Regions from separate parts of the Phyllobacterium sp. A18/5-2 genome, predicted to be linked through region 3. Evidence: riboswitches for the same ligand, from Rfam matches in the RefSeq annotation. Region 3 holds a riboswitch; each other region holds the start of a gene.
The links. A riboswitch is a leader RNA that binds a small molecule or an ion and turns the genes downstream of it on or off. The one in region 3 is predicted to bind cobalamin.
Positions count from the first base shown of each region.

Region 1: another riboswitch for cobalamin. It lies ahead of bluB (5,6-dimethylbenzimidazole synthase); the one in region 3 lies ahead of N8E89_RS20785 (ribonucleoside-diphosphate reductase subunit alpha).
Region 2: another riboswitch for cobalamin. It lies ahead of N8E89_RS01105 (CbtB domain-containing protein); the one in region 3 lies ahead of N8E89_RS20785 (ribonucleoside-diphosphate reductase subunit alpha).

Region 1 is NZ_CP104966.1:390,837-395,232, forward strand. Features, by position in the region: gene metF (methylenetetrahydrofolate reductase [NAD(P)H]) at 1-326, opposite strand, end outside; partial or broken gene N8E89_RS01985 (ArsR/SmtB family transcription factor) at 326-1,334, opposite strand; gene N8E89_RS01990 (DUF2293 domain-containing protein) at 1,463-1,780, shown strand; gene bluB (5,6-dimethylbenzimidazole synthase) at 1,713-2,465, opposite strand; cobalamin riboswitch at 2,512-2,699, opposite strand; gene N8E89_RS02000 (MOSC domain-containing protein) at 2,726-3,334, opposite strand; gene ettA (energy-dependent translational throttle protein EttA) at 3,452-4,396, opposite strand, start outside.
Region 2 is NZ_CP104966.1:204,747-209,142, reverse strand. Features, by position in the region: partial or broken gene N8E89_RS01110 (cobyric acid synthase) at 1-1,417, shown strand, start outside; cobalamin riboswitch at 1,475-1,710, shown strand; gene N8E89_RS01105 (CbtB domain-containing protein) at 1,760-1,939, shown strand; gene N8E89_RS01100 (CbtA family protein) at 2,063-2,794, shown strand; gene cobU (bifunctional adenosylcobinamide kinase/adenosylcobinamide-phosphate guanylyltransferase) at 2,826-3,344, shown strand; gene cobW (cobalamin biosynthesis protein CobW) at 3,364-4,396, shown strand, end outside.
Region 3 is NZ_CP104967.1:462,210-466,605, forward strand. Features, by position in the region: gene N8E89_RS20785 (ribonucleoside-diphosphate reductase subunit alpha) at 1-1,927, opposite strand, end outside; cobalamin riboswitch at 2,037-2,250, opposite strand; gene N8E89_RS20790 (heme ABC transporter ATP-binding protein) at 2,299-3,090, opposite strand; gene N8E89_RS20795 (FecCD family ABC transporter permease) at 3,087-4,214, opposite strand; gene N8E89_RS20800 (heme/hemin ABC transporter substrate-binding protein) at 4,211-4,396, opposite strand, start outside.

The DNA of each region.
Region 1 (4,396 bases), on a different replicon from region 3:
GCGACAAAACGTTTCACGCCCATGGCGGCAAACTCGCGCACGACCGTATCCACTTCTTCCTTCGTCGCATCGACACAAGTGAGGTGTGCTGCGGCATTGACGTCGGTTTCCGTCAATATGCGTTTGATCGTGCGAGCAGTGCGTTCACGCGTTGAGCCACCCGCGCCGTAAGTTACCGAGACGAATTCCGGGGTGAGTGGCGCAAGGCGCGTCACTGTTTCCCAAAGCCGCTCTTCCATGACCTCGGTCTTGGGCGGAAAAAATTCAAAGGAAACCCGGATATTGGTTCCGAGATCGGGACGGCGGGACTGGCGGAAAAAACTCATTATACGCTCTCCGTGACGCGGGAGGTTAAAGCGGGATCGGCAATCAGCAAGCGCGGGTCGCGTGCCAGCCACAATTTGACAGTCAGTTTGTCTTTGTCTTTCGGCTCAAGTTCCAGACTTTCCTCGAGCATCAGACCGGCCTCAGTAAGCCAGTCACGCATATGCGTATCGCTGAAGCCCAGACGCACATGCGCATGGCTGTCGCGCAGAAACTCAAGTTCGTGCGGGGCGAAATCGACAATCAACATTCGCCCTCCTGCGCGCAGTGCACGTGCCGCCTCGCGAATTGCTTCGGCCGGATTATCAAGGAAATGCAGGACCTGGTGAATGGTCACTAAATCGAAGGATTCACGATCAACCGGCAGTGAATAAACGTCGCCATGGCGCACTTGCGCATTGGTAATGCCATCCTTGTCCAGATTGGAGCGGGCAATGGTCAGCATGTCGCGATTGATGTCGATACCGACGCCGCGCACATAAAGCGGCGAGAACAGCTCGAGCAGGCGTCCTGTGCCCGTGCCGACATCGAGCATGGCCTGGAATGGCTTGCGGCCGACAATCTTCAAAAGAGCATCTTCCACGGCGCCATCTGGTACATGCAAAGAGCGGATCACATCCCAGCTTGTCGCATTGGCGCTGAAGTAAGCGGCGGCCCGCTCGCGACAGCTGCAATTTCACCGAGGAGAGGCGCTCAAGGTCGCGTTCCAGCAGAGGATCAGCGTAATCAAGGCGATCCAGCAGCGAACGGGCTATATCGCCGACGATGAGGGAATCTGCCAGACGGAAATAGGCCCACGAACCTTCCTGATACCGATTGATCAGGCTTGCTTCAAACAGCAGCTTGAGGTGGCGCGAAACGCGCGGCTGCGATTGGCCGAGAATGGAAGTGAGGTCCGAAACGGTCAGATCGCCCCGCGACAACAGCGCCAGGATCCGCAGCCGGCTTGGCTCCGCCGCTGCTTTCAGCGTATCGACCATCAGATCAAGATTGAGATCACGCTTGTCCATCATTCACCTCAAAAGACATAAAGATATGTTTATGTGAGAAATAAGGTTTTGGCAAGTTAGTTTTTGCCATTGACGACAAAATTTGCCGCGTCTGAAATAGCCGCGAGAATCGCCGCAAAGGAAGACGCATGAGCACAGGAACAAATCGCCAGCGCGCCATCAACAAGGCGCTGACGCTGCTTCTCCCGGCTGTTCCCTATTCGGATTCAGAGCCGATACGCGCTGCGGCAGGCGCGCCGCATATGAGGACGCTGCCACCGCCAATCGCTGTATGGCTAGCGGCGGTGGCCCATGTCCGCCACCAGCACACGGATTATGACGCCTTGCGTGACGAGGGCTATGACAAGGATTCTGCCCGCTACTTCGTACTTGATGCGATCAATCGGAAGCTGACCGAGTGGCGCGCGACCCGCTTGCTGGATCCGGACGAAGAAGATCCGAGTTGATAGTGGGTTCCCCCTGCCATTCTTCGTCGAAAATCAGGTCTTCCAGCGGCACCCTTAGCCGCCACCCGCGTTTTTCCAGTTCCGGCGCATCATAAAGCTCATCGGCGTAGCCCATACACAGATAGGCAACGATCTCAACATGGTCTGGAATGCCTAGAATGTTACGCAGGTCCCGATCGTGATAGATACTGACCCAGCCGATACCGATGCCTTCAGCACGAGCCGCAAGCCAGAGGTTCTGTACGGCGCAGACGGTGCTGTAAATGTCCATCTGCCGGTTATGCGTGCGGCCAAGCACTACCTTGCCACCGCGCGTCCGGTCGCAGGTGATGCAAAGATTGATCGGCGCTTTCAGGATGCCTTCGAGCTTCAACGACGCGTAGAGCGCCTGCCGTTCATCGGCGAACAGCGCTTTCGCTTCCTCATTGGCGCGGGTGAAGGCACGGTGCACCTCCGCTTTTCGCGCTTCGTCTCGAATGACGATGAAGTTCCACGGCTGCATGAAGCCGACCGACGGCGCATGGTGAGCGGCATCCAAGAGCCGCGTCAGCACTTCGTCATGGATCGGCCGCGACAGAAATTGGTCGCGCACATCGCGGCGGGTATAGATGGCTTTGTAGACCGCGGCGCGCTCCTCATCGGAAAAGCCGGCCGCGGTGACTGGACCACAGGATATGTCGTGCATTGTTTGCTCCCAACAACGCTTGAAAACCCTTCCCGCCGTCCGCGCGGTTTGGGCTATAAGGTCCGGCCGGTCTTCTGACTGAGGTTCATCTGAACCGCGCGCCTTCCGGACACATCCATGGCATTTGCGCGGCCCATCCCCTTTACAGCGTTGGGCACGTGCCGGACTTTCACCGGCTTCCCGATTCTCCCGCGATCTGTTCAATCGGCAGGCACCGGACCTTCAAACCATTCGCCACAGAAAAATCTCTGGCGCAAGCCTCAGGGCTGATAAATCCATTGCTCGGGCACACGCACATCGACCTTTTCGCCAGCGCGAACGGTGCCGGGCTTCTCCACCCAGGCCACGATACCTCGCAAACGCCGCGACACACGGACAAAGTCCAGCGCCGTGGTGGTATGGTCCGCCGTAGCGGCATGCTCGCCGATGGAGCGCCCAGCCACCTTGCAAGGCGCATTTTGACCGTCAACCCTCAGGGTCACGCCGCCTTCGAAGAACAGCAGGGTGCGTGGTGGCAGCATCGACAGCGATGGAACACCGTCGACAACCATATTGCCACCGATCCATTCCGGCCTGAGTTCCGCCAACCCCATGCCGTTGGCGACTTCCCTCAACTCATCCGATGCGAGAATGGAAAGCTGGCGTTCATTACGCATCTCCGTGCCGCGCGGATACCAGGGTTCACGCCCGCCGGACTTACGGGTGGCACCGGCGTGGTAATCGCCTACAATCCCGTCAAAAGTCAGTTCGAGCGAGCTTGCCGGCGTCGTGACGAAATCTCCTGCAAGCGCCTCGAACAGGCCGCTAACCCGTCCACCGATCTTGCGGGAGGGCAGAATCCCGGTCTTTGTTGCAAACAGGTCGGTCATTGCGCGCTCCGTGAAACTCGCCGTACTTTAAAAAAATCGACCGCGAAAACCAGCAAATGTGACTGATGGATCCGTCAAAAATGATGATGGGAGGGCGTTTCCACCCTCCCAGGAAGATCAGCGCGTCAAAGGCTTGTATGTCGGACGCTTTGGATTGACGCTGTCCGGTCCGAGGCGGCGGATCTTGTCATTCTCGTAGTCTTCGAAATTGCCTTCGAACCACTCGACGTGACTGTCGCCTTCGAATGCGAGGATGTGCGTCGCCAGACGGTCGAGGAACATGCGATCGTGGCTGATGATCACGGCGCAGCCCGCATATTTTTCCAAGGCATCTTCAAGAGCCGCCAATGTTTCGGTGTCGAGATCGTTGGTCGGTTCGTCGAGCAGCAGAACATTGCCGCCGGCCTGCAACATTTTGGCGAGATGTACGCGATTGCGCTGACCGCCCGAGAGGTTGCCGACCTTCTGCTGCTGGTCGCCGCCCTTGAAGTTGAACGCCGAGACATAGGCACGCGAATTCATTTCGTGCTTGCCGAGCTTGATGATTTCATTGCCGCCGGAAATTTCTTCCCAGACGTTCTTGTCAGCCTTCAGATGATCCCGGCTCTGGTCGACATAGCCGAGATGCACCGTGTCACCGACGCGAATGGAGCCGGAATCAGGCTTTTCCTGACCGGTGATCATCTTGAACAGGGTAGTCTTACCGGCACCGTTAGGGCCGATAATGCCGACAATGCCGCCGGGGGGCAGTTTGAAGGTGAGGTTTTCGATAAGAACGCGATCGCCAAAGGATTTGGTAAGGTTCTCTGCCTCGATCACGACCTGACCAAGGCGCTCGCCCGCCGGAATGAGTATCTGAGCATCGCCCGGACGCTGATCGTTAGCGGCATCGACCAGCGCGTCATAGGCCCTGATGCGCGCCTTCGACTTTGCCTGGCGGGCCTTGGGGCTGGCGGAAATCCACTCGCGCTCACGCTCGAGTGCCTTCTGACGCGAGTCATCCTCGCGGCCCTCCTGCAGCATGCGCTTGGCCTTGGCGCCGAGATAGGCTGAATAGTTGCC
Region 2 (4,396 bases), on a different replicon from region 3:
AATCCGTCCTGGTGGCCGGGCTTTGCCGCCTTGCCCGCAATCGCGGGCTGAAAGTACGTCCCTTCAAACCGCAGAATATGTCGAACAATGCTGCTGTCAGCGACGACGGCGGCGAGATCGGCCGGGCGCAGTGGCTGCAGGCACTTGCCTGTGGCGTGCCATCCTCGGTGCACATGAATCCGGTGCTGCTGAAACCGCAATCGGAAACCGGCAGTCAGATCATCGTTCAGGGCAAGGTCTGGGGACAGGCCAAGGGCAGGGATTATCAGAAATTCAACGGCGCAGCTGCTCGATGCGGTGATGGCGTCGTGGAATGTTGTTTGCGATGGCGCCGATCTGGTAATCGTGGAGGGGGCGGGCTCACCTGCGGAAATCAACCTGCGTGCCGGTGATATTGCCAATATGGGCTTTGCCACCCGCGCCAATGTTCCGGTCGTCCTGGTTGGCGATATCGACCGGGGTGGCGTGATCGCGTCGATCGTTGGCACGCACGCGATCCTTCAGCCTGAAGATCGCGATATGATCATCGGCTACATCATCAACAAGTTTCGCGGCGACGTTTCCCTTTTCGACGAGGGGCTGAAATCGATAACCCAATTCACCGGCTGGCCGTCATTCGGCGTTGTCCCGTGGTTAAGGGATGCCTCCCATTTGCCTGCGGAAGACTCTGTCGTCCTGGAGCGGCTGGTCAAGGGTGAGGGGCGGGCGCTGAAGATCGCAGTCCCCGTTCTCGATCGCATTGCCAATTTTGACGATCTGGATCCGCTGATGGCGGAACCGCAGGTGGACGTCGTGATGGTCCGCAGCGGCGAAAGGTTGCCAGCGGACGCAGGACTGGTAATCATACCGGGTTCAAAGTCGACGATTGGCGATCTGTTGCGCTTCCGGGAAAATGGCTGGGATCGCGATCTCGACATGCACAGGCGGCGCGGCGGCCACATCATCGGCATTTGCGGTGGCTATCAGATGCTCGGCTGGACCGTTCGCGATCCCGATGGAATCGAAGGCGGTGTCACGGAAGCCGAAGGGCTGGGCCATCTTGATATCGACACGGTGATGGAACCGGAAAAGACTGTGCGCAACGTCGAGGCGCATTCATTGCAATTCGATCTTCCCTTGCAGGGCTATGAAATCCATCTCGGTAGAACGACGGGCCCGGACTGCGAGCGTCCGACAGCGCGCATCAATGGCACTGCAGACGGTGCTGCGTCCGTGGACGGCAAAGTCTTTGGTACTTATCTGCATGGGATATTCGGGGCGGATGACTTCAGAGCGGCATTGTTACGATCCATGGGAATTGCGGCCGAGTCATTTGACTATCGCGCCAGAGTGGATGCGGCCCTCGATCTCGATAGCCGGCCAACTGGCTGAAGTTCTCGATATTGACGCATTGTTGAAGGCAAAATCGCAGCGATGACGCGGCAGGCGGCGTTGGTGTCGCAGATCTGTTTGACATTTCTGGCGCTTGATGAATAACGTTCAACCCATGATTGGTTCCCGCATCGGCCAAAGGCCAAGGGATCAAAAGGGAATGTGACGGCCGTACCCATCAGGGCGGCCTAACCGCAGCCGACCCCGCGACTGTAGAGCGGCGAGGGTCAATGTCAGTGCCAGAAGCGAAAGCCGACGGCAGCCACTGGGAAACCGGGAAGGCGGCATTGATCTTGCGACCCGCGAGCCAGGAGACCTGCCAGTCATAGGGCAATAGTGCCGAAAACCGAAGGGGATTGTCCCTTCAAGGCCCTACACGGAGGTTGTTATGGCTGCTGCACGTACTTCGACTACGATTTCGCTCCCCCTCGCTACGCGTCTGACAACGGCGGTATTTTCGCTGATGCTCGGCGTGTTCATAATTTATGGCGTCGGCCTGTCCCATTCCGAAACGCTGCATGACACAGCGCATGACACCCGCCATTCATACGGATTCCCTTGCCACTAAGGCTGATAACGGCTGGATAGACTGATTCAGCCGCCAGCGCTTACGCATTGAAAAATACGGTTTGTTTGCCCGGGACGTTTTTGCGTACCCGGCATCTTGCTTTAGGGATTGGGAGCAGATCTCATGTTGGTAAAATATCTTCTGGCTACGATCGTAGCTGGTTTGTTGGCTGGTATCCTTTTGACGCCGGCCATGTATGTGCGGGTTGTTCCGCTCATTCTTCACGCCGAGGAATATGAAAATGCCGGCGGACACGAACATAGCCATGACACTGCTGCGGCGACCACGGCGGAAAGCGCACCAGCTGCCGTCGCTCCGCATGCGCACGAAGAAGAGGAGGCGGGACCTGAGCTTCCATTTGGACGACTCGGCAATACGCTACTGATCAACCTGGTTGCCGGTGCAGGCTTTGCACTCATCACAGGTGCTGCAGCGCTTATTCTCGGCAGGAAGATTACACTGCAGAACGGGGTTTACTGGGGTCTCGCAGGTTTCTTCATCTTCAATTTCGCACCCGCATTCAGCCTTGCGCCGGAATTGCCGGCAATGCCTGCCCCCGATCTCGCCGCGCGGCAGGCCTGGTGGCTTGTCACCGTCTTTCTCACAGCAGGCGGCGTCTATCTCCTCGTCCTTCGCGAGGAGGTTTGGGCCAAGGTCCTGGGTGTTGCGCTGATCGTTGCGCCGCATGTCTATGGTGCACCGGAAGCAGAAGATCTTTCGTCACCCGTGCCACCTACGCTCGCGTCGGAATTTGCTGTATCAACGCTGGCGACCAACCTGTTTTTCTGGGTTGTGCTTGGAACGGCGCTGGGCTGGGCCATTCAGCACTATGCGGCATCGGAGCTGGATGCCTGATGATAATTCCACCCCCAAAAGGCCCCCGGCAATGTTAGGACATGGGGTCACCTTTATCCTTGGCGGTGCGCGTTCCGGTAAATCTTCTTTTGCCGAGGGTTTGATTGAAGCATCCGGTTTGGAAGCTGTCTATCTGGCCACCGGCAAAGCGTGGGACGATGAAATGTCTGCGCGGATAGGGCTGCACAAAGCGCGGCGCGGCTCCGCCTGGACGACGATTGAAGTGCCACTCGATCTGGTCGGCCTTTTGCAAAGCGAATCCGCTGGCAACAGAGCGGTCCTTGTCGATTGTCTCACACTTTGGCTCACCAATCTGATGATGGCGGAGCGCGATATAGAGGCGGAGACGGCGGAGCTTGTGGCCGTGCTGCCACGACTCAAGGGGCCCCTGGTGTTCGTATCGAATGAGGTGGGTCTGGGAATCGTTCCGGAAAACCGCATGGCGCGCGAGTTTCGCGATCATGCGGGGCGCCTCCATCAAGCCGTGGCCGGGGCCGCGGCAACTGTCTATTTCGTGGCAGCAGGACTGCCGCTCAAAATGAAGGGATAAGAACATGCAGGGTCAAAAGATGCTTGATCAAAAGATTCCGGCAACGGTCATCACCGGCTTCCTCGGCTCGGGCAAGACGACGATGATCCGCAACCTGCTCGAGAATGCCAATGGCAAGCGCATCGCACTGATCATCAATGAATTTGGCGATCTGGGCGTCGATGGCGGTCTGCTCAAAGGCTGCGGTATCGAGGCATGCCGCGATGAGGATGTGATCGAGCTCAACAATGGCTGCATCTGCTGCACTGTGGCCGATGACTTCATCCCGACGATGACCAAATTGCTTGACCGTCCCGACCGTCCGGATCACATCGTGATCGAGACCTCCGGCCTCGCATTGCCGCAGCCGCTGGTTGCGGCCTTCAACTGGCCGGAAATCAAGACGCAGGTGACCGTCGATGGTGTCGTCACGGTCATCGACGCTGCCGCCGTTTCGGAAGGCCGCTTTGCCGACGACCACGATAAAGTCGACGCGCAGCGTGTCCAGGATGAATCGCTCGACCACGACAGCCCGCTTGAGGAACTGTTCGAGGACCAAATACGGGCCGCCGATCTCATCATTTTGAACAAAACCGACCTCATCAGCGGCGCTCAGCTCGACGCGGTCAAAAACGATGTACAGAGCCGGTCAATACGCGCGCTCAACATGGTTCCGGCGAGTTTCGGTAAACTCAGCAATCAGTTGCTGCTCGGACTTGGCGTGGGCACCGAGGACGATATCGCCAACCGCAAATCGCATCATGAGATGGAACACGAAGCGGGCGAAGAACATGACCACGACGAATTCGAAAGCTTCGTCGTCGGGCTTGGTCCGGTGGCCGAGCCGAAATCATTTGTCGAGAAGCTGAAGAGCGTGATTGCCGACCATGATGTTCTGCGGCTCAAGGGCTTCGTCAACGTACCTGGCAAGCCGATGCGCCTTGTCGTGCAAGCGGTGGGTTCGCGGATTGAACACTACTTCGACCGCAGCTGGCATCCGGGTGAAGAGCGCCAGACGCGACTGGTTGTTATCGGTCTGCACGATATCGACACGGCGGCCATCTCAAGTGCAA
Region 3 (4,396 bases):
GAATGGTGTAAAAATTGATGTCGATGACATTGTCCAGCATGCGCATGGCAGTCGAAACGGTGCGGGAAAGCTGCTCCAGATCGAGGCCATGCGGTGTCACGTGATTTGCAAGGTTAACCGAACCGAGATTGCACACGGCGACCTCGTCCTTCGAGGTGTTGAGGGTGATTTCCGTGCAAAGATTGGATGAATGCACAACGCCCGCATGGCCCTGGGGCGAACGAATGTTGCAGGCGTCCTTGAATGTCACCCACGGGTGACCGGTCTCGAACAGCATGGTGAGGATGCGCCGCCACAAATCCAGTGCGCGCACGGTGCGGAAGATCCTGATCTCGCCGCGTGCCGCCTTGGCTTCATAGAATTCGTATCTGGTCTTGAACGCTGCACCATAAAGGTCGTGCAGCTCAGGCGTTTCGTCGGGGGAAAACAGGGTCCAGTCTTCGTCCGCTTCGACGCGGGCCATGAACAGGTCCGGGACCCAATTGGCGGTGTTCATGTCATGGGTGCGGCGGCGATCGTCGCCGGTATTCTTGCGCAGGTCGAGAAACTCTTCGATGTCGACGTGCCAGGTTTCCAGATAGGCGCAGACCGCGCCCTTGCGCTTGCCGCCCTGGTTGACCGCAATTGCCGTGTCGTTTGCGACTTTCAGGAATGGCACCACGCCCTGGCTTGTCCCGTTCGTCCCTTTGATATGGGCGCCGAGCCCGCGCACCGGCGTCCAGTCATTGCCAAGGCCGCCGGAATATTTTGCAAGCAAGGCATTGTCCTTCACCGCCTTGAATATCCCGTCGAGATCGTCGGCGACGGTGGTCAGAAAGCAGGAGGATAATTGCGCGCGCTGGGTACCGGCATTAAACAGCGTCGGCGTCGAGGCCATGAAATTGAACGAGGACAAAACATCGTAGAACTCGATGGCGCGGGCCTCGCGATCGATTTCACGAAGGCTGAGCCCCATGGCGACGCGCATGAGGAAGGCTTGCGGCAATTCGAAACGTATGCCGCCCGTCTGCAGCAGATAGCGGTCATAAAGGGTCTGCAGGCCGAGATACTGGAACTGCAGGTCGCGTTCCGGTTTGAGAGCGGCGGAAATGCGGGTCAGGTCGAAGCGCGCGAGTTCGCCATCCAGCAGTTCGGCATCAATACCGGCCCTCACATAGGCTGCGAAGTAGTCGGCATAACGCTTGGTCATCTCATGTTGGGTCGCCTGTTGCGGCCTGCCGAAGACAAAGCCCAGCGCCTCGCGGCGCAGCTTGTCGAGAAGCAGGCGCGCGGCGACGAAGGCATAATTGGGGTCGGTCTCGACCAGGGTGCGCGCCGCAAGGATCGGCGCGAGGGACAGATCGTCCAGCGTTATGCCATCGTAGAGATTGCGGCGGGTCTCGGTGAGGACAGCAGCGGCCTGCACACCCTCCAGCGCCTCGCAGGCTTCGTCGATGACACGCGCGAGACGGTCGTCATCGAGTGGCTCCCTGCTGCCATCGGGCTGTGTGATCGTGAACCTTGGACCAGTATCGCTGGCGTTTTCAGTGGCGGTCCTCGCACGTTCCTGCGCCCGCTCTTCGCGGTAGAGCACATAGGCACGCGCCACCTTGTGATTTTCGCTGCGCATCAAGGCGAGCTCGACCTGATCCTGAATACGCTCGATGTGGAACAGGCGGCCCTCCGCGCTGCGCCGCTTCAGCGTAGCGACGATATCGGCGGTGAGCGCCTCGACCACATCATGCACGCGCCGCGAGCCGGCAGCGACACTGCCTTCGACGGCGAGAAACGCCTTGGTCAGCGCAACGGTGATCTTGAGCGGATCGAAGGGTGTAACCGAACCATTGCGGCGGATGACGCGGTAAGCCGGTCCGGTTGGTTGCGGTGTTTCGCTGGCACCAATTGGCGCTGTGCCGCCGGAGCGTGTGATTTCGACAGACAAAGACATGTGTTTACCCCAAATGTTGGGGGCAAAGGTCGAGCGCACGCATTGCAATGTAGCTGGTCAGCTTGGCACGCCAACCATTGCAAGCGACACACCGGGACACCCCGCCCGTGGACGTTCATCATGTTTCGGCAGGTCTCCTGGCTCACAGGTCGGCGCTGCTGTCTGGCCTTCCCGAAGCAACACTCCAGTGACCTTTAGGCGACAACAACTCGCTGTTTACAGTTGCGGGGGCAGCGCCGGCATTGGTGGAAATGACCACCTCACCGGCTTCCCTCTTAGCTCCCAATCTTGCGATTGAAAGAACCGGAACATCTATATTTAGTACCAAATCATTGCAAAGTGTCAATAGGTAGATAATCTCTCCTGACAATTCATAGTGCAGCTGATTGCGGCAATATGAACGGCACCTGCGTGGCGGGTAAGGCACCCACCTTGAGCGCGCATTCATAGACGCGCTGGATACGCTCGTCGGTCAGGACTTCGGCAGGCGTTCCGACAGAATCGATCCGGCGACCATGCATGACGACGACACGATCGGCATACATCGCAGTGAGGTTCAGGTCATGCAAAATGGCGATCACCCCGCCGCCTCGCTGAGCAAACGCACGGGCGATCTGCATGATGATCAGCTGATGCTTGATGTCGAGGCTGGAGACCGGCTCATCGAGGAAGAGAAAGCGCGGCTGGCCGTCGAGCAGCGGGTGCCAGACCTGACAAAGGACGCGAGCAAGTTGTACCCGCTGCTGCTCTCCGCCGGACAGCTCCTGATAGAAACGGCCGCCAAATCCCGCGAGATCGACAAGCGCCAGCGCTTCATCCGGCAGGTCTTCCGCCTCACGCCGCGCGGCACCCGAGCGGCCGCTGATCAGTCCGAGCTTGACGATTTCGCGAACGGTGAAAGGAAAGGAGAGTTGTGTCGATTGCGGCAGGATCGCCCGCATCGCTGCCATTTGCCAGAGCTTCAGCCGGTTGATTGCAAATCCGTTGATGGCGATGCGCCCCGTGAAGGGCAGATCGCCTGACAGCGCGCGCATCAGCGTTGTTTTTCCCGAACCATTTGGCCCGACAATCACCGTGAACTGAGCCGCCTCGGCATTGAAGCTGGCATTCTCAACAATCTTTTTCTTGCCGAGGGAAACGGAAATGTCGGAAACTTCAATCATTGTCGTAGATCCAGAATGCCGCGGCGGCGCAGCAATATCCAAAGGAAGAACGGCGCGCCGACAGCGGCGGTGACGATGCCGATCGGCAATTCCGATGGAGCGACAATGGTGCGGCTGACCGCATCGGCAAGCAGCAGCAGGCTAGCGCCGAGCAGGGCGGCGGCCGGAAGCAGGTAGCGGTGATCGGGTCCGATCATCAGGCGCAGCAGATGCGGGACGACCACGCCGACGAAGCCGATGCCGCCGCTGACGGCAACGGATGCACCGGTTGCTCCGGCGACCACAACAATCGCGATGCGCTTGAAGCGCTGGACGGGAATGCCAAGATGGCTTGCTGCCGCTTCACCCAAAGCAAGGCCGTTGAGACCGCGGGCGAGAAAGGGCGAGATCAGTAATGCCGAGACAATGAACGGACCGGCAGCGGCAATTTTCACCCAGTTGGCACCAGCAAGCGAGCCCAGCCCCCAGAAGGTGAGATCGCGCAATTGCCGGTCATCGGCGATGTAGACGAGGACGCCCATATAGGCACCGGCCATGGCGCCGAGAGCGATGCCGGCAAGCAGCATGGTGGCGATGGATGTCTGCCCGCGCCGCGTGGCGACACGATAAAGAATCAGCGTGAAGGCGAGCGCCCCGAAGAAGGCGGCGAGCGGCAGGGCGTAGAAACCGAACAGAGCGATCAAAGGGGCAAGGAATGTGCCGCCGAGGACGATCATGCTGACTGCACCGAGGCCGGCACCTGCCGACACGCCGACAATGCCGGGGTCGGCCAATGGATTGCGGAACAGGCCTTGCATGACCGCGCCGGAAACGGCGAGCGAGGCGCCGATCAGTGCGCCCAGAATGACGCGCGGCAGGCGGATGTCATAGATGATGATCCGGTCGCGCAATGACAACGCATCGGCGGTGCTGTCAATGCCGGTGAACAATGCACCGATGAGCGAGACAATCGACGCATCAGATGCGCCAGCGGCAAGGCTCAATACGATCGTTGCCACGAGAACCAGGCAAAGCACCAGGATCGAGCTCTTTGCCAGAAACGACCGGTCACCTTGCGCGCGTGTTTTGCCGCCAGCCAACGTCGATCGCGGGGCGGCTGACTTGATCAAGACGTCATAGCTCATGGGCTCACTTCGTTGCCGTAAACTGCCCTGGCGAGATCGTGTGCTGCCTTTGCCGCTCGCGGACCAAAACCGAGAAGGAGCTGGCCGTTCATGCGCACGATGTTCTTGGCCTCGCCTGCAGGTGTTGCCGCTATGGCCCTGTTGGCGAGAAGCTCGGCATTGGCAGCGGCGTGATCGCCGCC